3 regions of the Micromonospora vinacea genome follow, and region 2 is predicted to be linked to each of the others. Evidence: riboswitches for the same ligand, from Rfam matches in the RefSeq annotation. Region 2 holds a riboswitch; each other region holds the start of a gene.

Region 1 (9,479 bases), 3.8 Mb from region 2:
CGGCGACGCTGGTGGTCGCCTGGTGGTTCGCCGACCCGGTCCTACCGGCGGCCGCACTGGAGAATCTGCTGCTGTTGCAGGCGTGGGATCCCCGGCCGGGCTGGTTCTACAGCATCAACACCGTCAGCTGGTCGCTCTCCTGCGAGTTCTTCTTCTACCTCTGTCTGCCGCTGGCGCTGCCGTTGCTGCGCCGGGCCCGACCGAAGCTGCTCTGGGCGTTGATCGTCGCGCTGCCGCTGCTGATCCTCGCGCTCTGGCCGGCGCAGGAGTTGGTGCCGGAGGTGAGTCGGTGGTGGTTCACCCAGATCTTCCCGCCGGTGCGGTCGCTGGAGTTCTGGTTGGGCGCAGTGGCGGCCGAGTTGATGCGCCGGGGGCTGTGGCGCGGTCCCGGTCTGACCGTGGCCAGCGGAATCTTCCTGGTCACCTGGGTGACGGCCGCGCAGTGGATCCGTGCCGAGCTGTGGACCACGCTGCTCGCTGTCGCGTACCTGTTGGTGATCACCGCCGCCGCGGACGCGGACGTGCGGGGTCGGCGCTCGCCGTGGCGGTCCCGGCCGCTGGTCTGGCTCGGTGAGGTCTCGTTCGCCTTCTACCTGGTGCACGTGCTGGTGATGACGAGCGTGCTGCGTTGGAGCGGAACCTGGGGGATCGGCTTCGAGGGTTGGCGTGGCCCGGCCGTGGTGCTCGGCTTCCTGGTGGCGAACCTGATCCTCGCCGGCCTGCTGCACCGCTTCGTCGAGACCCCGATGATGCGCCGGCTCGCGCCGCGCCGCGCGGCCCGTCCGGCGCCCGTCCCCCGACAGCGCACCGCTGGCGACGACGACGCCCGAGACCCCGCGAGCAGCGCCCGCGGCGAGGCCGGCGGGGCTGCCGACGAGGTCGGTCAGGCCGGCGGTCGATCACCGTACGTCGACCTGCGCTGACAGCGTCCACCCTGGTCAGCGGGGTCGGCGCGGCGTGATCCGACACGCCCGTGGCCAGTGCGCCCGGGTCGGCACGACGGTAGCCTGGTGCCGTGCTTCCGGTCGCGTTCACCTGTCCGCTGTGGTGGGTGGCGCGCTGGGCGACGCGGGTGCTGACCAGCCTCGCCGTCGTCGCGGCCCTGGCGCTCGGCGCAGGCCCGGCCACGGCCGCCGGATCAACGCCCAGCCCGGTGCCGACGTCGAATGCGGTGCTGGCCTCCGTCGCCGCCGGGCCGTTGGCGGCCTCCTGCCGGCAGGTCGGGGCGCACGGTGCGGCGCGCCAGGCGATACCGCCGGAGGCCGCCGAGGAGTCGGTCCCGACATCGTCGGTCGACACGCCGGTGGCGCTCCCCGGCGACCAGGGCACCATCGCGGCCGGCGTGCTGCCGGTCCGCGCGGCCGGGTCCGACCGGCTGCCCCTCGTCGACGCTGCGAGCGGTCGGGCTTCCCGGGCCCCACCCGGGCGCTGAGCCACCGGGACGACCGTCCCGTCACCGCGCCCCGTCGACCCACCGTTCCCTGACCCGCCGACCCGTGGCCCATACTGGCCCGCTGGTCGGTGCGGCTCCCCATCGCACTGCTCTCTCCCCGAGGTGCCGACCATGGAGACCGTCGTCTTCTACCAGTTCGTGACCGAGGTGCCGCAGGCCGCCGCCATCTGGTCGACGCTGTTCCTGCTGACCCTGGGCCTCCTCACCGTCCTGGCCGCCCGCCCCGAACGGGAGCGGCCCGCTGACGATCCGCCCCCGGCCGGGCCGACCGTCCGGGAGATGGCCGCCGCCGAGGCCGTCGACGTGCGCCGGTACGCCGAGGAGGTGGCCGTCGCCGCGGCTGGCGCGGCCACCACCGCCCGGCGCCGACGCGCGGCCTGGCAGACCGCTCAGGAGCAATTGGAGCGGGCCTGGACCGGGTACGACGAGGCGGACACCGCAGCGCGTCGCTTCGCCGGGGCCGGGGTGTTGCCCACCCCGCAGACCCCGCACACCCCCGCCGAGTACGCCGCCCGGGAACGCTTTCTGCACCGCGCGGCGATGGCGGCGTACTGGCGGGGCGACCTGACCATGGCCCAGCTCAGCGACGTTTTCGGGCACCGCCGTGGCTGGGATCCCCGGCGACACCCTGTCGAGCAGGAGGTGTTGATCAGCCGGGTGGTCCGGGACGCGCGGCTGGCCGACTACCAGGTGGCTGCCGGCCGTGAGCGGGCCGCCTGGCGCGACGCGGAGTTGGCCGCCGAGTCGGCCCGTACCCTCGCCGAGGAGGCGTACGCGGCGGCGGCCCGGCTGCGTCCGACCCCGGTGCCCGCTCGCCGGTCGGTGGCCGATGCGATGCGACCCGCCGTCGTGGCACGGTGGCGCCCGGCCCGGGTGAGTTGAGCCCGATCCGTGATGTGAGGCCGGTCACCCAATAGCGGAATCGGACGGTCGGCGCGATCGGCGGCATTGTTCCCGCGATTATGGTCGCCTTCTTCGCGGCCTGTCCGGTTGTCGACCGCAGGCGTCACCGTAACCGGTTGTCCCATCGAGTCACATCATCGGCAATACGCGCAGAAATTGTCGCGCCAATTGAGGTTTACGCAGGTGAACCTGGCTTGGCAGGGCGTGAAGCGGCCAGTAGTGTCGTCCCGTCCGGTGCGGTAACCGATCGCAAGACGCGACGCCGCACCGACCCGCTTAATCGTGATCAACGAACCGGGGACCCACCAGTAAGTCCGGGGTGAATCCGCGAGCCACGGCCCGCGGTAGGGCGATCTTCCCGCCCGAATCCGTCAGCTAACCCGGTAGGCGGTGTCGGAAGGAGTCCCATCCTCGTGCAGCACCTTTCCACCCCTCGGTTGTTCCCTCGCCTCCACGGCGCGGCGGTGCACCCGCTCACTCGTCCAGTGACGGTGAGCTGACCCCCCCGGGTCATCGCCTTTCCCGCCCGGCCGCGCCGGGCGTTCCCCTGAGCGGTTCACCATCCGCGGACCACGGTCCGCGCGCTGGCGCCTGCCCGGATACCGGTCCGGCCCCGGTGTGCCGCTCTCCCCCCGATCCGTGGAGGACCCCGTGAAGCACACAGTGAAGCGTCAGCTCCGTCGCCTCGTCACCGAGCGCCCGTACCAGATCGTCGCCGCCTCCGCCGCGGCCCTCGCCATCGCCACCACCACCGGCGCCCTGCTCACCACGGCCGACGACGCCCCGGCCGGCCAGCGCACCGCGACCACTGTCGCCGAGATGCGCAGCGACGTCGCCGCCTCCCGTGGCGAGGCCCGGGACGCGTCCCCCTCGGCCGGCACCGCGCCGACCACTGCCGCCCCGGCCACCAGCACCGCGTCACCCGCCGCAAAGGCCAGCAGCAACCCGGACCTGACCCGGAAGCCGGAGCGGCCGAAGCCGCCCGCGACCAAGGTGCTGGACTACGACTACGAGGCGCAGAACACCTACTACAACTGCGGCCCGGCGGCCACCCGCAACGCGCTCAGCGCCGCCGGCATCGACCGCACCCAGGAGGAGCTCGGCGCCGAGCTGGGCACCACCGAGATGGGCACCAACTCGGCCGAGGACACCACCCGGGTGCTGAACGCCGAGGTGAAGGGCTCCCCGTACCGGACCCGGATGTTCCCCGGCTCGCCCAGCCCGGCACAGATGGACCGGCTCCAGGCCGACGTGGTGAAGGCCATCACCGACGGCCGTGGCGTGGTGGCCAACGTCGTCGGGGACGCCACCGACACCGACGGTGGCTGGCACTCCTACGGCGGCGGGCACTACATCGCCGTCGTGGGCTACAAGGACAACGGTCGCACCGTGCGGATCGCCGACTCGGCGAACCCGGCCGACCCGTCGTACTGGATCACCACGATCGACCTGGCCAACTGGATCACCAGCCGGGGCTACTCCGCCTGACCCGGGCACGCTGACCGCCGCGGGCGCCGTCTCCCACAAGGAGCCGGCGCCCGCGGTCTTTGTCCGCGCGGGCCCGGGTAACGCCATCGACGGCTCTCGTACCGGGCCGTGAACCGTGGGAGACTGCGGCCGTGGTGGAGAAATCGGGTGGTCACGCCGGCCGTAGGCCGGTCCTGCTGCTGCTGCACGGCATGGGGGCGACCGGGGACGTGTGGTTGCCCTGGGCGCCGTACCTCGAGCAGCACTGGCCCGGGCGGTGGCTTGCACCGGACCTCGCCGGACACGGCTGGGCGCCGCCGCTGCCGTCGTACTCCTTCGCGGGCTTCGCCCAACAGATCGCGCAGGCCCTCGCCCCCGACGACCGGCTGGTCGTGCTCGGGCACTCGCTGGGTGGCGTGGTCGGCCTGGCGCTGGCCGCCCGCGACGCCGGAACGCCGGTGGACGCGGTGGTCGGGCTGGGCATCAAGGCGCTCTGGTCACCCGCCGAGCTGACCCGCGCCGCCGAGGTCGCCGCCCGACCGGTGAGCTGGTTCGCCAGCCGCACCGAGGCGGCTCGCCGCTACCTGCGCGTCGCCGGGCTGGCCGGCCTGGTCTCACCGGACCACCCGGTGGTGGACGCCGGGCTGCGCCAGGTCGACGGCCGGTGGCGCCTCGCCATGGACCCGACCGCCTTCGCCGTCGGCGAGCCCGACCTGGCCGCGCTGCTGGCGGCGACCGACGTACCGGTGGTGCTGGCGCGCGGGGAGAAGGACCCGATGGTCACCGACGAACAACTCAAGGAGTACGGCGTACCGGTCGCCACGCTGCCCGGCCTCGGGCACAACGCGCACGTGGAGGACCCGGCGGCGGTGCTGGCGCTGCTCGACCCCTACCGCTGAGCGGCTACGCCGGTGCGGAGGCGGTCAGTGTCTCGGCGGGCGTCAGCTCCCGGCGGGCGGCGGTCAGGAACGCCTCGGCGTACGACTCGGCCGGGAAGTCACCCAGGTAGCGGCGGCGGGTGGCCCAGCGGGCCTCGGCCAGCGGGTCGGTGTCCAGCAGCGCGGTCAGCACCTCGTCCACGTTGGACATGTCCCGGCGCAGCACGTAACCCGATCCGGCCAGCGGGAACCGCTCCACGAACCGGTCGCCCTCGTCGCCCATGTCGGTGACCGCGTACGGCTTGCCGGAGTAGAGGAAGTCGGAGATCACGCCGGACACGTCGGAGACCAGCGCGTCGGCGGAGTTGACGCACTCGGTCAGGCTCAGCTCCCGGGCTGCCGCGCCGACCACGTGCTGGCGGCCGGTGCGGGCCCGGTCGGCGACGAGCAGTTCGGTCAGGCGGCCCAACTGGCGGGCCGATGCCGGGTTCTGCGCGGTGTACGGGTGGGCCCGCAGGATCACCGTCGCGCCGCGCTCCACCAGTCGGCGCAGCAGGCCCTCGGCCACCGGCAGCGAGCAGTAGTCGGCGTCGGCGTGGTGCCCCGTCCAGGTCGGGGTGTACAGCACCGTCGGGTGCGCCAACCCGCGCGTGGGCTCGGAGCCCACCTCGATCGACTCGACCTGTGGGCGACCCACCACCACGAACTTCTCCGCAGGGATCTGCACCCCGGCGCGGGCGTACCTGTCGATCGCCGCCTGCCCGGCCACGAAGATCCGGTCGAAGATCCCCGACACCGGGTTGGCGCTCGGCGCCTTGTCGCTGTCGCCGTGGTGCAGCTGGATGTGGGTGAGCTGGGTGAAGCGGACGCAGTGGCTGTTCTTCGCCCCGTGGTTGACGTAGAACGCCGCCCGCAGGCTCGGCACCAACGCCTGATCCATCGCCCCCAGGGTGGGGCAGTAGACCACCGGGGCGTCGGTGGCCGCCGCGATCGGGGCCAGGAACTCCGGCTCGCGCAGCATGACCAGAAACGGCCGGCCGATCCGTTCCAGGTACGGCAGCCACATGGTGACCTGGTATTCCGACCCGGGAGGCGCGGAGAAGTAGAGCAGGAACTCCGGCTGGTGCCGGCGCAGCGCGGCGGCCACCGACCCGCCACCGGCCCGCGGTCGGAACCGCCGCCGGGCCAGGTCCAGTGCGACAGCGCCGGCTCCCGCGCCGACCAGCAGGCTGGCGGCCAGCGCCACACCGGCCGGCAGGGCCAGCGCGGCGGCGAGCGCCAGGGCGGCGAGCAGCCCGAGCAGGGCCGTGGCGAGCCGGCCGGCGATCAGCGCCGTCCAGTTGCGTACCGGCAGGTTGGCCGAACGGATCTCCAGGCTGCCGGCGGTGCGCAGCGGCCCCACCAGCAGCACCAGCCCCAGCAGGACCAGCCCGGTGGCGACCAGCGCGGGGTCGAGCCCGTCGTCCAGCCGCCGGGAGTAACCGACCAGGATCGCGGCGGCGATCAACGTGGTCTCCGCCACCAGGTCGGCGCTGGGCCGGATTCGCTGCTCAGCGGCGGAGGCGGCCAGCGCGGCGACGGCCAACGCCAGCCCCCAGCCGGTGGCGCCGGTGAGCGCCAGCACGACGAAGGCCAGCACTGCCAACCCGGTGGTCAGGCACCGGGCGGCCAGCTTTCGGACCAGGTCGCCGCGCATGTCGCTCCGTTCGTGGTTCCGCAGCCGTCGGCGTCAGTTGGCGGACGTCGCGCCGGCCGGCGTCTCGACCCGACCCGACCCGGCCTGGGCCGGCACGCTCGGCGTGGGCCCGTCGCCGGGCGCCCGGCGTACGTCGATCACCTGACCGGTCAGGTCGGAGATCAGCACGTCCAGCGACGACTGGGCGACGGCCTCCGCGGCGAGCAGGGTGTGCTCCGGCTCCTCGCCGAAGGCCTTCGTCCGCATCGGGGTGGCGGTGCGCTCCGGGTTGATGCAGTTGACACGTACGCCCACGTCGGCCCACTCGTCGGCGAGCGCCTGGGTGAGGTTGACCAGGGCGGCCTTGGTGGCCGAGTAGAGCGCGTAGCGGGCCCGGCCCCGGGTGTAGGAGCTGGAGGTGTAGAGCAGCAGTTGGCCCTTGGTCTGCTGGAGGTACGGGAGGGCCTGGCGGGCGATGGTCACCGGGCCGACGAAGTTGACCTGGAGCAGCCGGTCCATGGTCTCCTCGTCCATCTCGGCGAGGGCGCCCTTCTCCAGGATGCCGGCGGTGACCACCACGTGGTCGATCCGGCCGGTGGCCTCGAAGGCGGTCGTCAGGGCGGCCTCGACGTCCTCGGCCCGCTCCACGTGGGTGCCGGTGCTGGACCGGCTGAACGGGAAGACCTGGGCGCCGTAGCGGCGGGCCAGCTCGGTCAACTCGTGGCCGATGCCGTAGCTGCCGCCGAACACCACGATGGTGCGGCCGGTCAGCTCCTCGCTGTAGCTGCGGTGGTCGGTCAGCCGGGGCGCCTGCGCCGCGGCGAGCTGGAAGAGCTTGTCCGCCAGGTGCACGTCGACCGGGTGGGTGACCTTGATGTTCTCGTCCGAACCGTCGATCACCTTGATCGGGGTGCCGGGAAGGTAACGCAGCACCACGCCGCAGTCGTCGGTGGCGGCGAAGTCCGGGTCGTCCTCGGCGATCCGGTACGCCGCCCGGATCGTGGGGGAGCGGAACGCCTGCGGGGTCTGGCCCCGGCGCAGCCGGGAGCGCACCGGGATGTCGGTGATGCAGTCGTTGTCGTCGACCTGGATGATCGTGTCCGCGGAGGGGATGGCCACGTCCACGGCGGCGTAGCTCCAGAGCGCGTTGACGCACTCGCGCACGATCCGGCCGCTGAGCAGCGGGCGCACCGCGTCGTGGAAGAGGATGTTGCAGTCTTCCGGGCCGACGGCGTCCAGCGCGATCCGGGTGGTGGCGTTGCGGGTGTCACCGCCCTCGATCACCTTGGTGACCTTGCGCAGGCCGGCCTTCTCGACGATCTGCCGGGCGTCCTCGACGTGGCCGGTGGCCATCAGCACGATGATCTCGTCGATCTCCGGTGCCGCCTCGAAGACCGCCAGGGTGTGCTCGATGATCGGCTTACCGGCGATCTTCAGCAGCTGCTTCGGGATGCCGAGGCCCAGCCGGGTCCCGGTGCCTCCGGCCAGGACCACCGCCACTGTCCGCGAGGGCCGCCACGGCGTCTGGGTCTCCGCTTCGGCGTCCGGGCCAGTGGTCTGGTCCTGCGTCATTGCCGGATCCTCACTCTCAGGGATGCGTTAACGGAAGGTTCCGCCCGAGCGGCGACGGAATGAACCTTAACGCGCGGACCGCGTCGCCCCAACGCGGGCGACGCGGTCCTCAGGTGCCGTGTCGATGCCGGACGTTCGCCGGAACTCTACTTGCTGTTCGCGTACGCCTCGTACGCCCGGATGACCTCGTCGGTGGGGCCATCCATCCGGATGACGCCCGATTCCAGCCAGATCGTCCGTTCGCAGGTGTCCCGGACGGAGGAGAGCTGGTGGCTGACCAGGAACACCGTTCCCGCGCCCTCCCGCAGCTCCCGCACCCGCTGTTCGCTGCGCTTGCGGAAGCCCTTGTCGCCGGTGGCGAGCGCCTCGTCGATGAGCAGCACGTCGTGCTTCTTGGCGGCGGCGATGGAGAACCGCAGCCGGGCCGCCATGCCGGACGAGTACGTCCGCATCGGCAGGCTGGCGAAGTCACCCCGCTCGTTGATCCCGGAGAAGTCGATGATCCCCGCGGCCTGCTTGGCCACGTCGTCGGGGTGCATGCCCATGGCCAGGCAGCCGAGGACGACGTTGCGCTCCCCGGAGAGGTCGTTGAGCAGGGCGGCGTTGACGCCCAGCAGCGACGGCTGCCCCTGGGTGTGGATGGCGCCCCGGTTGACCGGCAGCAGGCCGGCGATGGCCCGCAGGATGGTGGACTTGCCGGAGCCGTTGCTGCCGATCAGCCCGATCGCCTCGCCCCGGTACGCGGTGAAGGAGACGCCCTTGACCGCGTGCACCTCCCGGACGTTCGGCGCGTGGGTGCGCTTGACCAGCCGGCGCAGCGCGGCGACCGGCGTGGTGCCACCGGAGGCGCCCTGGTGCACCCGGTAGATGATGTGCGCGTCGTCCACGACGACTGTCGGGATGCGTTCCTGAGTCCGGGTCATCGTCGCGCTCGCCTCGATGGGGGCGTCGAAGTGCTCAACCACGGCCGTACTCCTGTTCGCCGCGCCAGAAGTAGATGAAACCGCCGATGCCGGCCACCAGCGCCCACCCGGCGCCGACCAGCCAGAGCTGGGTCAGCGACTCGTTGAGCAGCGGTGCCTCCTCGAGCAGCGTGTACCGGGCCAGCTCGATGTAGACCAGCAGCGGGTTGTACTGGACCAGTGTCGTCGCCCAACTGGGCAGCCGTTCGAAGAGGCTGACGCTGTAGAGGACGCCGGAGCCGTACATCCAGGTGCGCATGATGAACGGCATGACCTGCTTCAGGTCGCTCGACTTGGAGCCCAGCCGGGCCACCAGCAGCACCACGCCGGCGTTGAACACCGCCTGCAGCAGCAGTGCCGGCACCAGCAGCAGCCACTCCCAGGTGAGCGGTTCGCCGGTGGCCAGCACGATGCCGATCAGGACCACCATCGACGCCAGCAGTTGCTGGAACTGCGTCATCGTCGTCGACAGCGGCAGGCTGGCCCGGGGGAAGTGCAGTGCCCGGATCAGCCCCAGGTTGCTGCTGATCGACTGGGTGCCGGCCAGGACCGCGCTCTGGGTGAAGTTG
Region 2 (9,479 bases):
ACCTGACCGAAGCTGGCCAGGCTGCCTCGCCGCACCCCGCGCAACTGCCCGTGCGGCAGGTCCGGGGCGTTCACGTTGAGCACGCTCTCCATCGGCGCGGAGGTCAACCGGGGGAGCAGGTCCAGGGCGACCCGCGCGGCCGTGCCCCAGTGCCGCTCGGCGTCGCGTACCCGGGCGGCGGCGTCCACCGCCGCGCCACCGCTCGCGGCCGTCGCCTCACCGGCCGAGAGCACGTCGAGGGAGACCGCCATCGCCCGGCAGCCGTTCGTGGCGGCGGTGAACGCGGCGCCCACGGTCCCGGAGTGCAGCACCGCCCGGCCGGCGTTGGCGCCCCGGTTGACCCCGGAGAGCACCACCGACGGCGGTGGACCGAACGCCCCGTGCAGGGCGATCAGCGTGATGAAGCCGGGGGACCCGGCGACCCCGTACGCCGGCACCCCCGCCAGGTCCGGCAGCGGGTGGTTGTTCACGACGACCCGCCCGTCCCGCTCCACGGCGCTCATCGCGGCGCTGGTGCCGCTCGCCTCCTCCATCGGCGCGGCCACCACCACGTCCAGGCCCCGCTGCCGGGCCGCCCAGGCAAGCGCCTGGATGCCAGGTGCCGCGATCCCGTCGTCGTTGGTGATCAGCACCCGCACTGTCATCGCTCGACCACCCGGCCGGCCAACTCGTCAGGGGTGGTCCGCTCCTGTTGCCGACTGTCTGCCGGCACCAGCCGAACCCGGTCCACCAGGCCGGTGATCGAGTCCAGCCGCCCGGTGCCCAGGCCGTGCCGGGTGACGTTGAGCGCGCCGGCGGCGGCCCCGGTGCGGATGGCGGTCCTGATGTCACCGCCCCTGGCCACGACGGCAGCCACCCCGGCGGTCATCGAGTCACCAGCGCCGCGCGGGTCGGCGGCCTCCAGTCGGGGCATCTCGACCTGGAACAACTCCCCGTCGATGAGTGCCAACGCCGGCTGGTCGGCGCGACTCACCACCACCGTCTCGGCGCCGCCCGCGTGCAGCTCGTACATGGCCCGGGTCAGCTCCTCGGTGTCGTCGCTGCGGGCGCGGCCGTCGCGGATCAACTCCTCGTGACTGACCTTGAGGAAGAACACCCCGCTCTCCAACACCGAACCGAGGTGGTCGCCGGAGAGGTCGACCACCACCCGGCCGCCGTTGGCGCCGAGGTCGGCGGCGAAGCGTCGGTACAGGTCGGCGGGTACGAGCCAGGGCTCGTTCGGCCCACTGAGGATGCTCACCGAGGCCCGTAGGCCCTCGCCGAGGGCGAGGTTGTACAGCTCGTCGATCTCGTGCCGGCTCAGCGGCTGTCCGGGCACGTCGGCGATCTCCTGCCGGGAGCCCTCCCGGCGATCGTGCACGTATCCGCCGCTGCCGGAGTCACGGACCACCACCTTGAGGTTGACGCCCTCGCTGACCAGCAGCGGCTCCAGCACCTGGCCGATCTCACCGCCGAGGGCGGCGCAGAGCACCACGTCGACTCCGAGGGAGATCACCATCCGGGCCTGCCAGACGCCCTGCCCGCCGGGGTGCAGGTGCAGCTCGGGGTGGTCGTTGGGCTGGTCCACTGTCACCGTCAGCTGTGGAGTGGGCGCGAAGACCATCACGTGCCCGCTCATCGGTCGTCGCCGTTCATGCTGGCCGCCCTCCGGCATCTTCGGAAGATTTTGTACTAACCGACCTTAATGGCGCAGGTGGTGACAGGTCGTCGCATCCGCCCGGTCCGGCGCGGCGCTGGGGGCCGCCGGGCGTTGCCAGGCAGACATCGGTACGGGACGATCGGGCGACCAACGACGGCGGGAGACGGTGTGCTCAGCAGCGATACCTTCAGCTACACCGTCCAGGCCCGGTGCTCACCCGCCGAGGCGGCCGCGTTGCTCAGTGACCTGACCCGGCAGGGCGAGCTGCATCCGCTGATCGTCCGGGTCCGCCGGGTGCCGCCCCGGCCCGGCGCCCAGGCCAGTTACACGATCAACGACCGGTTGGCGGCCGGTCCGCTGCGCTTTCGGACCACCTACCACGCGGACGTGCTGATCAGCGAGGCCGACGAGATCGTCATGGTGGCCCGCCAGTGGCCCGCCACCACCGTGCGCAACCACACCCGACTACGCGCCGAGCCGGACGGCCTGGTCCGCATCGACGTCGAGATCACCCTGACCGCGCCGACGCCACTGTTCCGCTACGCGTTCCGCCAGGCGCAAGCCGCTCACCTGGCCCTCGCCACCCGGCTGGGCGCGGCCCTCGACCGCACCGGCAACCCGCCGCCCACCTGAACCCGGCGCCCCGAGGCTCGCGCACCCGCTTCGTCGATCTTGCAGTTCCGGTTGTCGATATCGGTGAGATGCCCCCTTTGTCGGGACAGCAAGTGCAAGATCGCGGCGCAGGACAGGCCGTGGCCTTGGCGCGTACTGCGGGCGGAGGCACCTAGGTTGTGGTTTCGGCGCGAGCGCGGTTCGTGCGGGTGGTTCGGGCGGCGGGACGCCGGCCCCACGGCTTGTAGGTGGACAGCACCGTCGCGATGATCATCAGGCTGGTCGACACCGCCGGCGCGATGACCAGATCGGCGCGATCGCGTGCGGGCAGGGCGGCGCCGACCGCTCCGGCGTGGCGCAGGTTGGGGGTGAGCAGGAACAGCACCAGCCCGACCATCACAGTGGTGAGCACCAGCTTGACCAGCACCCACCGGTGGCGCAGCAGGCCCCACGGGGTGAGCAGCGAGCTGGCGACTCCGATCAGCCAGACCAGGACGCTCAGCGGCGCGAACAGCAGCGTCCCGACCAGGGCCGTGACCGGATAGACCACCGCCGGGTCGGCGCCCCGCTGCACGGCGATGCCGAGGGTGAGTAGCACCAGGTCGGCGCCCAGCCAGCCGAGCGAGGTGACGAGGTGCAGGGTGAGCAGCGCCTTGCGGGTGGCGGGTCGGATCCGAGGCATACGCCGATGCTGCCCGCCGGCCCCGGCCGGGTCGTCCGACGAGCGACGACATCAGGGGTACGCCCGGCGACGTAGCCCGGCCCCGGACACGCGTGATGCCTGTGAGCCGTCCCGGTGGCTCACAGGCATCACGACGCGTGGGTCAGTAGACCGACAGGTGCACGTGGTTGGTGTGGTCGGTGGACGGGGTGCCGTGCGCCCCGCTGTACGACTTCCACCCGCTGCTGGGCAGCCAGATCTGCCTGTACCAGATCACGTAGAGCACGGCGAGCCGGTCGGCGTTGCGGATGAAGTACGCGGCCAGGTTGTTGCCGTACGTCTTGTCGCCGCCGGTGGCGTTTCCGCCGAAGCCGTTCTTCTGCGCGGCGAAGTCGCAGGCCCGGCCCTTCGGGTGCTCACCGGAGCCGCTGGGGCGGTGGCACGAGACGTACCGGGTGAAGCCCGCGGACTTGGCCTGGTTGAGCGCGTGCAGGGTGCGCGGGGTGATGCAGCCGTTGGCCGGCGTGGGGTCGTTGACGCTGCACGACTCGGAGGGCCAGGAGCCGTCGGAGTTGCGCGGCGCGGCCTTCGCGTTGGCGCTGGAGGTGCCCCGGTTGGAGCCGGCGTCGGCGGTGGTCTGCGGCTTGGGCGTGGTGGCCACGGTCAGGGCCCGTTCGGCCTGGTCCTTGCGCTTGGCCATCACCGCGACCTGCTTGCGCTGTTCGTTGATCTCGCCGTCCAGGGCCACCCGGGTGCGGTTGGCCTTGTCCTTGCTGTCGAGCAGGTCGCGAAGCACCCGGTCCTCGTTGGCGGCCACCGCGTCCAGCGCGGCGGCCCGGTCCATGAAGCCTTCCGGGGTGTTGCTGTTGAGCAGCGCCGACATCGCGCCGAGCCGGCCGGTGCGGTACGCCACCTCGGCGATCTCGCCGACCTTGCCGTTGCGCTGGCCGATCTCGACCTCGATGGTCTTCAGTTGGGTGGCGAGCTGCTGTTGCCGTTTCACTGAGGTGTCCAGGGCGCGCTTCGCGTCCAGGTAGCCCTTGCTGGCGGCCTCGAGTTGGGCGCGCAACGCAGGGGTGCCGCCCTCCTCGTCTGAGTCGGGTGCGGCGGCCCGCAGGCCGGTCGGGGGAGCGGCCGAGGCGGTGCCGGCCGGGAGCGCGACGCCGAGGGTGAACATCGCGACGATCAGGGCCGCCAGTCGGGCGGCGGGTGGTCGTGCTGGTGCCACTGCGCATGTCCTTCCGTCAGCCGCCGACCGGGTTAGCTGACGGGTTCGGGACGGAAGATCCCTACCGCTGACGCGGATACACCCCAGGAACATGGTTCCCCGGTTCGCCCGCTTGGGCGATTAGGCGGCGGCCGCCACCGGCGCCGGGAAGGCGCCGCCTGGTGGAGGCCGGGACCGAGCCTACCGGTGCCGGTGGGGCGGCTGCAGCCAATGTGACGGACGGTGCGTGCGTCACCACGGAAAATTACGGCAAGAGCGGAGGAAGGCTCCGAAAAGCCCTCACCACTCGATGGAGCCGCACGCTCCGGAGGCGGCGCCCGGCTCGATCTGCAACGTCGCGTGCTCGATGCGGAAGTCGTCGTGCAGGGCGGTACGCGCCGCGGTGAGCACCGCGCCGACCTCCGCGCCGGGTGCCATGGTCAGGTGTGCGGAGGCCACCTCCATGCCCGAGGTGAGCGTCCAGACGTGCAGGTCGTGCACCTCGACGACACCCGGGACGGCGGCCAGTCGGTCGTGCACGGCGGTCACCTGGAGGTGCTCCGGGGCGGCCTGCACCAGGATGCGGATGGCGGCGCGGGCCAGCCGCCAGGTGCGCGGCAGGATGAATACGCCGATGGCGACCGCGACCAGGGGATCTGCCCACCACCAGTCGGTGACGGTGATGAGCAGGGCCGCGCCGATGACGCCGAGCGAGCCGAGCAGGTCGCCGACCACCTCCAGGTAGGCGCCCTGGAGGTTGATGCTCTCCCGGGCCCCGGCGCGCAGCAGGGCGAAGGCGGCGACGTTCGCGAGCAGGCCGAGCACTGCCACCGCGAGCATCGGGCCGGCGATGACCTGGTGCGGGTCGCCGAAACGGCGGATCGCCTCGATCACCACGTAGATCGCCACGCCGGAGAGCAGGACGGCGTTGGCCAGCGCGGCGAGCACCTCGAGCCGGTAGAGCCCGAAGGTGCGCTGCGGGTCGCCGGTGGCCCGCCGGGTCGCCGTGATCGCGGCGAGCGCCATCCCGATGCCGAGCACGTCGGTGAACATGTGCCCGGCGTCGGAGAGCAGGGCGAGTGAGCCGGTGTGCAGGGCGACCACCGCCTCGACCACCATCAGGGTGGCGAGCAGCCCGAACGCCGCCCAGAGTCGACCTCGGTGCTGGTGTGCGGCATTGGCGACGGACCCATGGTGGTGGTCATGACCTGCGCCCACGAGAACCACCTTCCGCCGCTGGTCGGGACCCGGTCAAATGTATGCTCACATCGCTATGTGTGCAAGTGTACGGGCAGCGCCTCCCGCCGGCGGCAGTCCGCACACGTCAGCCGGTCGGGTCGATGGTGGTGAGCCGCTGGGTGGCCCGGGAGAGCGCCACGTACAGGGTGCGTACCCCGGCGCCCGGATCGGCCCGGATCTCGCTCAGGGCGACCAGCACCACCCCGTCGTACTCCATGCCCTTGGCCTCCAGGCTGGTTACCACCTGCAACCTCGGCGCGCCGAGTGCGCCGAGCCAACCGGCGACCTCGTCCCGGCGGGGGACCGGCGTGATCACCCCGACCGTGCCCTCCACCTCGGCCAGCAGGCCGGCGGCGGCCTCCACTGTCGCGGTCTCCAACCCCGACGCGGGCACCACAAGCTCGACCGGCTCGACCCCGGTGGAGCGGACGGCGGTCGGCAGCGGCAGGTCGGGGTAGAGCCGACGGATCTCCGCCGCTGCCACCGCGAAGATCTCCGCCGAGTTGCGGTAGTTCGTGGTGAGCGTGAAATCGTGTCGCTTGCGCCGGCCCAGCGCCTGGTCGCGGGCTCGGGTCAGCTCCTCCGGGTCGCCGGTCCACGCGGTCTGCGCCGGGTCGCCCACCACGGTCCAGGACGCCAGCCGGCCGCGTCGACCGATCATCCGCCACTGCATCGGCGAGACGTCCTGCGCCTCGTCCACCACCACGTGCGCGTACTCCCGGTAGTCCTCCGGACGCTCCCGGGCTGCAGCGCGGGCGGCCCGCTGCCGTTCGCCGAGCGTGCTCAACTCGCGCACGCCGCCGGCGAGCTGGAACGGGTCGCGTCGGGCCTTGGCCGCCTGCGCGGGCTTACCGAGCAGGGCGTCCAACTCGTCCAGCAGCGCCACGTCGGCGATGGTCAGCCCGGCCGAGTCCAGGTTCCGGTACGCGGCGTTGAGCAGCCGGATCTCCGCCGAGGAGAGGATGCCCCCGGCGTAGCGGCGCAGCCGGTCGGGCTGCGCCAGCCAGCCGAGCACGTGCCGGGGGTGCAGCCGGGGCCACCACGCCTTGAGGAACTCCCGGAACTCCGACCGCTCGGCGATCTCCGCCTCGAAGGCCGGCTGCTCCGGCAGCCGGCCGCTGCTCAGCTCACGGGCCTGCGCCCAGAGCGCCGCGAACACCCCGTCGAAACCGGCCCGGCGCACCTCGTTGCGCCGCGCGCCGCGTTGCAGCGCGCGGTCCCGGATCCGGTCCAGCGCGGCCCGGTCCAACCGCAGCAACGTGCCCCGGTAGAGCAGCCGCAGCTCACCCGGGCCGCCCGGCACCGCGTCGCGGGCCGCCCGCTCCAGCACCCGGCGCATCCGCAGCGAGCCCTTCACCGCCGCCACCTCGGGTGGGTCGGGGCGGGTGGCGGTCATCCCCGGAAAGAGCGTGCCCAGCGAGTGCAGGGTCGCGGTGTCCTCACCGAGCGACGGCAGCACGGAGCCGATGTACTCGACGAAGACCGAGGACGGGCCGACCACCAGGATGCCGCCGCCAGCGTAGCGGCTGCGGTCGGAGTACAGCAGGAACGCGGCCCGGTGCAGGGCGACAGCGGTCTTGCCGGTGCCGGGGCCGCCCGCGACGATCGTCACCCCGGAGCCGGGCGAGCGGATCGCCTCGTCCTGCTCCCGCTGGATGGTCGCCACGATGTCGCGCATGCCCCGGCCGGTGGCCTTGGAGAGGGTGGCCAGCAGCGCGCCGTCACCGACGACAGTCATCCCCTCCGGGGCGGCCGACGGGTCCAGCAGGTCGTCCTCGATCCGGGTGACCCGCTCGGCGCGTGACTGGATGGTGCGCCGCCGCACCACGTCAAGCGGCTGCGCCGGGGTGGCCTGGTAGAAGGCGGCGGCGGCCGGCGCGCGCCAGTCGACGACAAGCGTGACGGCGTCCTCGTCGCGGATCCCGAGTCGCCCGACGTGCAGCACCTGACGGTCGCGCAGGTCCAGCCGGCCGAAGACGAGCCCCTCGTGCTCGGCGTCCAGGGTGTGCCGCCGCTGCGCCGCGTGGAAGACCATCGCGTCGCGCTCGACCAGAGCGCCGTGCGTGCCCACCCGGGCCATCCGGTAGCCGTCACGCTCGGCGCGCACGGCCGACCGTCGCAGCTCGGCCAGTCGGGCGTACACCCGGTCGAGGTGTCGTTGCTCGACGGCGATCTCCTGCTCCAGGCCGGTCTGGTCGGTCAACGCACGCTCCTTCAGAGGTCGCCGGCAGGCGGCGGGAACCGCGCGGGCCAACCGAGAAGAGTACGGCCCCGGGCCCGACCCGCCGCGCCCGAGGTGCGCGAACGTACTCAGGCACCCGTCTCGGCGGGGGTCGCTCCAGGGTGGGCCGGCGACGATTCGGTGAGCACCCGCCGCAGCACGCCGGTGAGCGCGGCGTTGACCTCGTCCGGCCGTTCCATCATCAGCATGTGCCCGGCACCTGGGCAGACGGTCAGCTCGGTGGCCGGCAGAGCGGCCGCGATCGACTCGGCGCACGGCGGTGGGGTCAACCGGTCCCGGTCGCCGACCAGGGCGGCGGCCGGCAGGTGGGCCAACGCGGCGAGGGTGTCCAGTCGGTGCTGGGTGCCGATGGAGGCGCGGAACCCACCGATCGAGCGCAGCGAGGCCCGGGCCACCGCCGACGTCACCAGGCGGATGTCGGCCGGCTCGCAGCGGTCACCGAAGAGCATCCACCGGATGCTCGGTTGCAGCGCGTTCAGCAGTGCCCGGGGCGCGCGCCACGAGCCACACCGGGCCAGCACGCCGGCGCCGGTCGTCTCGGCCAGCCGGATCAACCGGGCGATCCGCGGCGAGAGCCCGTAGACGGTGTGCGTGTGCCCCTCGGCGGTGGTCGAGACGAAGACCAGACCAGTGGTGCGGGCGGCGAAGTGCGCGGGGTGGCGGTGGGCGTACTCCATGATCGTCATACCGCCCATCGAGTGCCCGACCAGCACCACCGGGCCGGTCGGCGCCACGGCGTCGATCACCGCGGCCAGGTCGTCACCCAACTGGGCGACTGTGGCCGTGGGCAGCGCCATGCAGCTGGACCGGCCGTGCCCCCGCGCGTCGTAGGTGACCACGCGTACCGCGTCGCCGAACGGTGCCGCGGTGAGCGCGTCGACCTGCCGGTGCCAGGCCCGCCCGTCCAGCGTCCAGCCGTGCAGCAGGATGGCGGTGACCTGGGCGTCCGTCGGACCCGTCGCCTCGACGTTGAGCCGTACACCGTCCGGCAGGCCGACCTCGAACCGCTCCGGCATCGCCACCTCCCCAGGGCCGCCCAGTACCACCAGCACCGGGATACCCGGCGGTAACACCGGCTACCCGCCATGACACCACGCCAATCGCGCCGTCGCGAACATTCCCGACCTCGCCCGTGCGGGACGGCGGCGGGCCAAGCTGAACGGCATGGTGTCGTCGGGAGCACCCATGGGGGCGACGTCGGGGCAGGGACGGCAGGCCGGCGGTACACCCCGCGCCGCGCTGGCCGACCTGCTCGCCGGTAACCGGCGGTTCATCAGCGGTCAGCCGGTGCACGGGCACGACGTCACGGCCGCCGCCGCCGCGGCCTCCGGCGACCAGCAGCCGTACGCCGTGGTGCTGGGCTGTATCGACTCCCGGGTGCCGTTGGAGGCGATCTTCGACCAGACCTTCGGTGCGATCTGTGTGATCCGTACCGGGGGCCACGTGCTCGATCGCGCGGTCTGCGGCTCGATCGAGTACGTGGTCGGCCAGCTCGGCGTACCGCTGGTGATGGTCCTCGGCCACGAGCGGTGTGGCGCGGTGGAGGCCGCTGTGGCGGCGCTGCGCACCGGACAGCGTCCCGGGGGGTCGCTGGCGCACCTGGTGGACGAGATCGCCCCGGCGGTGGCCGAGGCGGGGATCGACGATCCGGCGGTGCAGCCGCTGGCGATCCGCCGGCACGTCCGGCGCACAGTGCGCACCCTGCGCGAGGACGACCTGCTGGCCGGCCCCGTGGCTGCCGGCCGGGTCGCCGTGGTCGGTGGCCTCTACGACCTGGCCACCGGCGAGGTCACCCTGCTCGATCCGGGCTGACCCGGACCGTGGACACGCGAAACCGCCCGCCGGGAACTCCCGGCGGGCGGTTTCAGTGGTGCGGTGG
Region 3 (9,479 bases), 2.2 Mb from region 2:
AGGGTGTACTCGTTGCGTCGCCCGACCCGCGTGCGGTGCAGGTAACCGCCCGCCTCCAGGTCGGCGACGATCGCCTGCGCGGCCCGTTCGGTCACGCCGACCTCGGCCGCGACGTCGCGCAGCCGGGCCGTCGGATCGCGGGCGATGGCCAGCAGGACGTGCCCGTGATTGGTGAGGAACGTCCAGTTCCGCCCGCTGCCGGTGTCGCCCGTCACCGTGCTCGCCATCGTGGAACCGCCCTTCCGGATGTCCGCCTGCCTTCGCGAGAGTCTTGCCGGCCCTGCCACGGGAAGGTTGCCCAGGGGGTGGCCAAAGTCAACGTATGAAATCTAAATCACGCATCCCTTGACGCATCTTACCGTGCGTGTGACGGTGGAGCCCGAGCCAGCGCCCGCCGCCCGGCCGGCGGAAAGCCGGCTTGACCAGGTCAGATGCGTCGAGACGAGGTGCGGGATGAGTCAAACCGGGAGCGTCGGTGGTCAGCCGGGTCCGCAGCGGACCACCGACCGGGCGTCCGCGCTCAGCGAGCCGACCCGGGCGTACGCCGAACTGATCGCCGGCAACCGGCGCTTCGTCGACGGTGCTCCACGCCACCCCAACCAGGATGCCGGGCACCGGGCCGCCGTGGCCGACGGGCAGCACCCGTTCGCGGTGATCGTCGGCTGCTCCGACTCCCGGCTGGCTGCCGAGATCATCTTCGACCGGGGGCTGGGCGACCTGTTCGTTGTTCGCACGGCCGGGCACACCGCCGGTCCCGAGGTGCTCGGCAGCGTCGAGTACGCGGTGACAGTGCTCGGCACTCCGCTTGTGGTGGTGCTCGGCCACGACTCGTGCGGTGCGGTGCAGGCGGCCCGGGAGTCCGTCGCGACGGGTACCGCACCCAGTGGCCATCTGCGCGCGGTGGTCGACGCCGTGCTGCCCAGCCTGCGCCGGGCCCAGGCCGAGGGCGTGGACGACATCGACGGCATCGTCGACATCCACATCGCCCAGACCGTCGAGACGTTGCTCGGGCAGTCCCCGGTGCTGGCCGACGAGGTGGCGCGGGGGCGATGCGCGGTGGTGGGGGTGTCCTACCGGCTGGCCGCCGGAGCGGTGCGCCCGGTGGCCGCCATGCCGGCCGGCTTCGCGACGCTGGACAGCCCGGCCGGGTCGACCGACGCGACCGCGCCCGCCACCGTCTGACGCGTCGAGGGCCGCTCCGCGTCACGCGGAACGGCCCTCGACGGGGATCGTGCGGGTCAGAGCAACGACATGTGGACGTGGTCGGTGTGGTTCGACGGCCCGCTGTACGAACTCCAGCCGGTGGCCGGGAACCAGATCTGCCGGTTCCAGATCACGTAGTAGATGCCGAGCCGGTCGGCGTTACGGATGAGGAACGCGGCGACGTTGTTGCCGTACGTCCGGGTGTCGTTGTTGTGCCACGGGGAGAACCCGCTCTTCTGTAGCGACCAGTCGCAGGCGCGGCCCTTCGGGTGCTCCCACGGCCCGCCGGGGCGGTAGCAGCCGACGAACCGGTTGAAGCCGGCCGCCTTGACCTCCTTGTACGCGTGCAGCGTGCGCGGCGTGACGCAGCCGGACGTGGTGGGGTCGTTCTCGCTGCACGACTGGGGCTTCCAGTCACCGTCGGCCGTGCGACCCGGGCCGATCTTCGCGACCTTGGAGGTGGCATCCACCAGGCCGCCGGTGAAACCCTTGCCGCCGACGAGGGAGAGCGCCTTGTCGGCCTCGCTCTTGCGCTTCGCCATCAGGGCGGTCTGCTTCTGCTGCTCGCGGACCTCGGTGTCGAGGGCCAGTTTGGCCTGCTCGGCGCGGGCCTTCACCTCGTTGACCTCGGAGAGCTTCTTCTCGTTGACCATGTTGATCTCGTCGAGCATCCCGGCGCGCTGGACGAACGAGTCGGGAGCGTCGCTCTCCAGCAGCATGGCGACCGCGCCGATCCGGCCGGTCCGGTACGCCTGGGCGGCGATCTGCCCGACCTGCGGGGCCAACGCGTCGAGGTCGGCCTTGGCCCGGTTGACCTCTGCCGCCAGCTCGCTCTGCCGCTTCTTGGACTTGTCCAGCTTGGACTTGGCGGCGGAGTAGTCGCGGTTGGCCTGCTCGATGACGTCGTTGAGCAGCTTGGGCTCGCCGTCCTCCTCGTGCCCGGACGGTGTGGGGTTCGTCGGGGCGGCGTGTGCCGGGAGCGGCCCGGCGAGCACTGTCAGTGCGGCGATCACGGCCACCACGGGTGTCAACCAGCGGCGTAGGGGTGCCGTCACAATGTTCCCTTCCGTCGACCGCCGACCGGGTTAGCTGACGGGTTCGGGGCGGAAGCGGCCCCTACCGCTGACGCGGATTCACCCCAGATACCTGGGTCCCCGGCTCGCCGGCTGGCGATTGGGCGGTGGCACCGCAGGCGCCGCTTCGCGCCTTCATCGGTAACCGGCAGCGAGGTTACCCGAGAGTCGACCGGGTGAGCTACGCCTGGATGCCGACCAAAAGCGTCATTTCGCCATAGCGTTGAGTGACCAGTGACGCGGTTCTCAGGGTGGGTGCCCGATCTGGTCACGCTGAGGAGTGTCACCATGCCGTATCCGTGCTCCTGTTCGACTCCGGCCACCGGTCGGTGGCCTCGGATGGGGGTGTGGTCCGCGTCCGGTCCGGCTCGTCGGAGCCGGTCGTCCGCGGTGAGCTGAGTGCGGCAAGTGCCTCCGTGCGGTCCGGCTGGGGCCGGGGCGAGGGAGCGTCGGTGGACGGTGGGGCATCGCTGCGTCCGGCGGCGGCCACCACGGCGGCCAGCCCGGTGGTCAGCGGTACGGCGGCGATCAGACCGAGGGTGGCGACCGCGCTGCGGACGATCTCCTGCGCGAGGAACTCACTGGTGAGGATCTGCCCGATCGGCCGTGCGTCGGCGGTGAGCAGGAGCAGCAGGGGTAGCGACGCGCCCGCGTACGCCAGCACGATGGTGTTGACAGTGGAGGCGATGTGCGCGCGGCCGACCCGGGTGGCCGCCCGGTACAGCTGCAACCGGGTCAGCCCGGGGTTGGCGTTCGCCAGTTCGGTGACGGTGGCCGCCTGGGTGACAGTGACGTCGTCGAGCACCCCGAGCGACCCGATGATGATCCCCGCGAGCAGCAGGCCGTGCAGGTCCACGTCGCCCTGGAACATCGACAGGGTGGTGGCGTCTTCACTGCCGAAACCGGTGAGGTGGGTCGCTGCCGTGGCGATGGTGGCGAGCACGCCGGTCAGCACCAGACTGCCCAGGGTGCCGAGCACCGCGACCGACGTCTGTGCGGTGACGCCGTGCGTCAGATAGAGCACCACGAACATGATCAGGGCCGCGCCGACCACCGCCACCAGCAGTGGTGACCGGCCGGCGCCGATGCCCGGCAGCACGAAGGTGAGCAGGATTGCGAAGCTGGCGGCCAGCCCGGCGAGCGCGGCCAGGCCTCGCCATCGACCGAACGCGACGATCGCGGCCGCGAAGACCACCGCCAGCCACACCATCGGGGTGCCGCGTTGGTGCTCGGCGATGTTCCAGTTGCTGGTGGTCGGGTCGGTGGGGTCGGCCAGCTCGACCAGGATGACCTCGTCGCCGACCTCGACCCGGGGTGCGCCGGGCCCGTCGGGCACCGGTGTCCGTACCTGTTTGCCGGCGGTCGGCCCGTCGTCCACCCGGACGTCGACGGTGCCGCACCGTCCGTCGCCGACCCTCGGTGTGCCCTCGGGAACCGACGGGGTCGGCGGGCACGGCTCGCTCACCACCTGGGTGACGGTGCCGGGGTAGCGCGGCACGTCCGCACCACCATCGGTCTGCGGTGACCCGCCGCGCGGCCAGAGCAGCGCCGCGGCGAGCATTGTGGCGACGAAGAGGGGGACCACCGTCATGACGAGGATCCGTCGCACCCGTGGTGGGGCGGACGGCGCACTGTGAGTGTGGTCGGCGGCCAAGGTGAGACTCCCAACGATCCGGTGCGGGATACGGGTCAGCGGTCCGGACGGTTCACCGTTGCTGTGGAAACGCGGCGGACGGCGGGACGGATCGCTGCCTGATGATCACTTGATCACGGAGGGTCAGTGCTCGGCCCGGTCGACCGGGGACGACGCCACGTCGTGGCGGCGAGGGTGCCCGGCTGTACGGCGGCATGCGGAGGGCCATCGTGGGAGATGCTAGCCAGCCAACCTGGGCGTCGCAGGTCGTGGCGGAGTGTCGGGTGCCCGAACCGCCCGCGTGGCGGCCCCGGCGGTCAGCCGCGCTTCATGAGCCGACCGACCGCAGCCATCATCTCGGTGGCCATCTCGTCGGCTCGACCCTCGGCGGCGCCCTCGTGCATGCAGTGCCGGGCGTGCCCGTCGAGCAGCCCCAGGGCCACCTTGTCGAGGGCGGCCTGGATCGCGGAGATCTGGGTGAGCACGTCGATGCAGTAGCGGTCGTCGTCGACCATCTTCTCGATGCCCCGGACCTGCCCCTCGACGCGGCGGAGCCGCGCGAGCAGCTGGTCCTTGCTGGCGGTGTATCCGCGGATCGGGGTGGGTGCGGTCATGCCGACCAGGATAGCCTACCCCCAGGGGGTATGGTACGGTCGTGTCCCGATGGGATACCCCCACCGGGTACCGGTACCGCAAGAGGAGACGATCCAATGGTCAACACGACGTACCAGGTGCAGGGCATGACCTGCGGGCACTGCGTCAGCGCGGTGAGCGCCGAGGTCAGCGCCATCGCGGGTGTGCGGGACGTCCAGGTCGACCTCGCGGCCGGCCGGGTCACGGTGAGCAGCGACGAGCCGCTGGACACCGCTGTCGTCCGGGCCGCCGTCGACGAGGCCGGCTACGACCTCGTCGACGCGTGATCGGAGGGCCGGCATGCGCACCGTGACGAGACTGGCCGGGTTCGCCGTCGGCCTGGCGGCGGTCTTCGGCGCGACCTACGGGATCGGCCGGGTCGTCGACCCCGCCCCGGCCGCCGAGAGCCGGCACGACGGCGACGCCGCCCATGCGACGGGCGAGCACGACGAGACAGCCGCCCGGCTTCCCGGCGGCCTGCTCGTCTCCGACCGGGGCTACACCCTCGAACCGGTCAACGCCCCGGCCGGCGAATTCGCCTTCCGGATCGCCGGCCCGGACGGCCGCCCGGTCACCCGGTACGAGGTGGCGCACGACAAGCAGATGCACCTGATCGTCGCCCGACGGGACCTTTCCGGCTTCCGGCACGTGCACCCCGAGTTGACAGCGGACGGCACCTGGCGGGTCGACACGCCGCTGACCGGCCCCGGGCAGTGGCGGGCGTTCGCCGACTTCACCCCGACCGGAGGTGAGCCGCTGACCCTCGGCGTGGACGTGACAGTCCCCGGCGAGCTGACCGAACGACAGTTGCCCGCCCCGGCGACCAGCACCACAGTCGACGGCTACACGGTCACCCTGGCCGGTACGCCGCAGCCCGGCCGCACGTCGTCGCTGACCCTGACCGTCAGCCGGGACGGGCAGCCGGTCACCGACCTGGAGCCCTACCTGGGCGCGTACGGGCACCTGGTGGCGTTGCGCCGGGGCGATCTGGCGTACCTGCACGTGCACCCGGACGGCACTCCCGGCGACGGGCGCACCCGGCCCGGTCCGGCCGTCACCTTCCTCGCCGAGGTGCCCTCGGCCGGCAGCTACCGGATCTACCTCGACTTCCAGCACGGGGGACGGGTGCACACCGCCGAGTTCACGGTGATCGCCGGTGCTGCCCCGACCGGAGACGCCCCCACGCCGAGCGGGCCCGCACCGACCGGCGGGGCCGACCACGGCACCCCCGGGCACGGACACGACTGACGGGACCAGACGATGACCACCACCAGCAGACCGCTGCCCGAGGCGCCGAACCGGATCGAACTGGCGATCGGCGGGATGACCTGCGCCGCGTGCGCCGCCCGGATCGAGAAGAAGCTCAACCGGATGGACGGGGTGAGCGCCACAGTCAACTACGCCACCGAGAAGGCGACAGTCCGGTACGCCGACGGCGTCACCCCGGACGACCTGATCGTGACAGTGCAGAAGACCGGTTACACGGCGGCGCTGCCGGCCCCGCCCAGCGCGGAACCCCCGGTGGACCCGTTGCGGGGGCCGCGTACCCGGCTCTGGGTGTCGGTGGCCCTGAGTGTGCCGGTGGTACTGCTCGCCATGGTCCCGGCCTGGCAGTTCGACTACTGGCAGTGGCTGTCGTTGACCCTGGCCGCCCCGGTGGTGGTCTGGGGTGGGCTGCCGTTCCACCGAGCCGCCTGGACCAACCTGCGGCACGGCGCCGCCACCATGGACACGCTGGTGTCGCTCGGCACCCTTGCCGCGTTCGGCTGGTCGCTCTGGGCGCTCTTCCTCGGTGACGCGGGGATGCCCGGGATGACGCACCCGTTCCGCTTCGACATCACCCGGACCGACGGTGCCGGCAACATCTACCTGGAGGCGGCGGCCGGGGTCACAGTGTTCATCCTGGCCGGTCGCTACTTCGAGGCCCGGTCCAAGCGGACTGCCGGTGCCGCCCTGCGCGCCCTGCTCGACCTCGGCGCCAAGGACGTGGCGGTGCTGCGTGACGGCGTGGAGACGCTGATCCCGGTGGACCGGCTCGTCGTCGGTGACCGGTTCGTGGTCCGCCCCGGCGAGAAGATCGCCACCGACGGGGTGGTCGACGAGGGCACCTCCGCTGTCGACGCCAGCATGCTCACCGGTGAGTCGGTGCCGGTCGAGGTCGCCCCCGGCGACGGCGTGGTCGGCGCCACGATCAACGCGGGCGGGCGGCTGATCGTCACCGCCACCCGGGTCGGCGCGGACACCCAGCTCGCCCGGATGGCCGACCTGGTCGAGCAGGCGCAGAGCGGCAAGGCGGCCGTGCAGCGGCTGGCGGACCGGATCTCCGGGGTCTTCGTGCCGATCGTCATCACCCTCGCCGTCGGCACGCTCGGCTGGTGGCTCGGCACCGGGGCCGGCCCGACCGCCGCGTTCACCGCGGCCGTGGCCGTGCTGATCATCGCCTGTCCCTGCGCGCTCGGCCTGGCCACCCCGACCGCGCTGCTGGTCGGCACCGGTCGGGGCGCCCAGCTCGGCGTGCTGATCAAGGGCCCGGAGGTGCTGGAGTCGACCCGCCGGGTGGACACCGTGGTGCTCGACAAGACCGGCACCGTGACGACCGGCCGGATGACACTGGTGGACGTGGTGCCGGCCAGCGGTGTGGACCGGGCCGAACTGCTCCGGCTCACCGGGGCGGTGGAGGCCGCCTCCGAGCACCCGATCGCCCGTGCGATCGCCGCCGCTGCCACCGACGCGGGCGCGCTGCCCCCGGTGACCGCCTTCGGCAACCTCGAAGGGCTGGGCGTGACCGGCACTGTCGACGGCCAGGCCGTGCTGGTCGGCCGGGTCCGGCTGCTGCGCGAGCGCGAGTTCGACGTACCGCCGGAGGTCGAGTGGGCCGTGCGTGACGCGGAGGCCGCCGGCCGTACGGCGATCGTCGCCGCTTGGGACGGGCGGGCCCGGGGCGTGCTCGCGGTCGCCGACGTGGTCCGGCCGACCAGCCGGGCGGCGGTGGCGCGGCTGCGTGGGCTGGGGCTGACCCCGGTCCTGCTGACCGGGGACAACACCACAGTGGCGCGCGCGGTCGCCGCCGAGGTGGGCGTGGACGAGGTGATCGCCGAGGTGCTGCCGGCCGGGAAGGTCGACGTGATCAAGCGGCTCCAGGCCGAGGGACGGTCGGTGGCGATGGTCGGTGACGGGGTCAACGACGCGCCGGCACTGGCCCAGGCCGACCTGGGGCTGGCCATGGGCACCGGCACCGACGTGGCGATCGAGGCGGCCGACCTCACCCTCGTCCGGGGCGACCTGGACGCCGCGGTGGACGCCATCCGGTTGTCCCGTCGCACCCTCGGCATCATCCGGGGCAACCTGTTCTGGGCGTTCGGCTACAACGTGGCGGCCCTGCCGTTGGCCGCCGCCGGCCTGCTCAACCCGATGATCGCGGGCGCCACGATGGCGCTGTCCTCGGTCTTCGTGGTGGCCAACAGCCTGCGCCTGCGTCGCTTTCGCCCGGCCGCTGCCGATCTGTGACGACGGTAATGGTTGGGCCGGTGACGGCGGGGGTACCTCTGTTGTTGTAGCGACGCTCGCAATGGAGGTTGGCAATGGGATTCGACGATAAGATCAACAACGCCACCGAGGACGCGACCGGCAAGCTGAAGGAAGGCGCCGGTCGGGCCACCGACAACGAGCAGCTGGAGGCGGAGGGTCGCGCTGACCAGTCCACCGCCAAGCTCAAGCAGGCGGGCGAGAAGATCAAGGACGCCTTCAAGAGCTGACGTACGACGTAACCCGCACGCCGGGCCGGTGATCATCACCGGCCCGGCGTGCTGTGTGTCCGGCCTCCTGCGCCGACCCTGAGATCCCCCTGATTCCGCTTCCGTCCCACACCGCCGCACGCCGGCACCTGCTAACTTCTCTTGGCATGTGCAAGGGCTGGTTATGAGCACCGCTCCACCGCCGACCGGCGACGACCTGGTCCGGGTGCTGGCCACCCTGGCCAACCCGCACCGGCTGCGGGTCGTCGCCGCGTTGGCCCGCGAGCGTGCGTACGTCAGCGGGCTGGCCCGGCAACTGGGCATCAGCCGGGCGCTGTTGCAGGTCCACCTACGGAAGCTGGCGGCGGCCGGGCTGGTCACCGCCCGCCTGGAGTTGTCGGAGGACGGGAAGGCCATGAACTACTACGAGGTGGAGCCGTTCGTGCTCACACTCACCCCCGCGGTCATCGCGGCGGCGGTCGAGACGCTGACAGTGCCCGACTCGGGCGAGCAGCCGGGAGCACAGCGATGAGCGAGCACGACTGGACCGAGGTGGTCGGCGCGATCGGCATCTTCGGCTTCCTGATCAGCGTGGTCACTGTGACAGTCGTGCAGCTCGCCAAGACCCGGCGGGCCCGGTACGAGGCGGACCGGGCGGACGACTACCGCCGGCTCGCCGAGACGGCAGCTCAGGCCCAGGCGGAGAACGCCCGACTGCTCGCGGCGATGGATGGCCGGCTGGGCGGGATGGAGACCCGGATGACCACGCTCGAACGCGTCCTGCGCGAGGTCGACTGACAGGGCGGACGAGAGGCCCCGGGCCGTCGAGCGGCTACTCGACGGCCCGGGTGGAAGCAGCGTCACCTCGCCCAGCGGGCGAGTTTCACCGCAACGCTCCTTCGAGGAGAGGACAGCACCTCATGCTGCGCGTACGCAAATCCGCAGTCGGCTGGGCGGTCGCCCTGGCCCTCACGGCCGCCGGCCTGACCCCGGCGAGCCCGGCCGCCGCCCGACCACAGCCCGCCCCGACTATCGACTGGCGGCCCTGCGCCACCGACAACAGCGCCGAGTGCGGCACCCTGTCGCTGCCGGTGGACTGGAACCAACCCCGGGGTGAGCGCTTCGACCTGTCGCTGGCCCGCCGGGTCGCCAAGCCGGCCACCCGGGAAGGCACGCTGATCTTCGGCCCCGGCGGGCCGGGCG

Evidence for each region. A riboswitch is a leader RNA that binds a small molecule or an ion and turns the genes downstream of it on or off. The one in region 2 is predicted to bind cyclic di-AMP.
Region 1: another riboswitch for cyclic di-AMP. It lies ahead of IW249_RS19520 (C39 family peptidase); the one in region 2 lies ahead of IW249_RS01450 (coiled-coil domain-containing protein).
Region 3: another riboswitch for cyclic di-AMP. It lies ahead of IW249_RS12005 (coiled-coil domain-containing protein); the one in region 2 lies ahead of IW249_RS01450 (coiled-coil domain-containing protein).

The regions. Positions count from the first base shown of each region.
Region 1 is NZ_JADOTY010000001.1:4,120,385-4,129,863, forward strand. Features, by position in the region: gene IW249_RS19505 (acyltransferase family protein) at 1-923, shown strand, start outside; gene IW249_RS19510 (hypothetical protein) at 1,016-1,432, shown strand; gene IW249_RS19515 (hypothetical protein) at 1,565-2,335, shown strand; cyclic di-AMP (ydaO/yuaA leader) riboswitch at 2,620-2,761, shown strand; gene IW249_RS19520 (C39 family peptidase) at 2,996-3,844, shown strand; gene IW249_RS19525 (alpha/beta hydrolase) at 3,976-4,722, shown strand; gene IW249_RS19530 (CDP-glycerol glycerophosphotransferase family protein) at 4,727-6,397, opposite strand; gene IW249_RS19535 (bifunctional cytidylyltransferase/SDR family oxidoreductase) at 6,431-7,948, opposite strand; gene IW249_RS19540 (ABC transporter ATP-binding protein) at 8,095-8,871, opposite strand; gene IW249_RS19545 (ABC transporter permease) at 8,906-9,479, opposite strand, start outside.
Region 2 is NZ_JADOTY010000001.1:297,406-306,884, reverse strand. Features, by position in the region: gene surE (5'/3'-nucleotidase SurE) at 1-644, opposite strand, end outside; gene IW249_RS01465 (1-phosphofructokinase family hexose kinase) at 641-1,618, opposite strand; gene IW249_RS01460 (SRPBCC family protein) at 1,808-2,272, shown strand; gene IW249_RS01455 (hypothetical protein) at 2,424-2,933, opposite strand; gene IW249_RS01450 (coiled-coil domain-containing protein) at 3,076-4,140, opposite strand; cyclic di-AMP (ydaO/yuaA leader) riboswitch at 4,146-4,277, opposite strand; gene IW249_RS01445 (cation diffusion facilitator family transporter) at 4,420-5,337, opposite strand; gene IW249_RS01440 (HelD family protein) at 5,444-7,561, opposite strand; gene IW249_RS01435 (alpha/beta fold hydrolase) at 7,669-8,616, opposite strand; gene IW249_RS01430 (carbonic anhydrase) at 8,786-9,412, shown strand.
Region 3 is NZ_JADOTY010000001.1:2,492,462-2,501,940, forward strand. Features, by position in the region: gene IW249_RS11995 (helix-turn-helix transcriptional regulator) at 1-227, opposite strand, end outside; gene IW249_RS12000 (carbonic anhydrase) at 454-1,182, shown strand; gene IW249_RS12005 (coiled-coil domain-containing protein) at 1,239-2,258, opposite strand; cyclic di-AMP (ydaO/yuaA leader) riboswitch at 2,263-2,393, opposite strand; gene IW249_RS12010 (YibE/F family protein) at 2,560-3,930, opposite strand; gene IW249_RS12015 (metal-sensitive transcriptional regulator) at 4,227-4,523, opposite strand; gene IW249_RS12020 (heavy-metal-associated domain-containing protein) at 4,620-4,829, shown strand; gene IW249_RS12025 (DUF8832 domain-containing protein) at 4,843-5,790, shown strand; gene IW249_RS12030 (heavy metal translocating P-type ATPase) at 5,803-8,049, shown strand; gene IW249_RS12035 (CsbD family protein) at 8,124-8,297, shown strand; gene IW249_RS12040 (ArsR/SmtB family transcription factor) at 8,461-8,808, shown strand; gene IW249_RS12045 (hypothetical protein) at 8,805-9,074, shown strand; gene IW249_RS12050 (alpha/beta hydrolase) at 9,197-9,479, shown strand, end outside.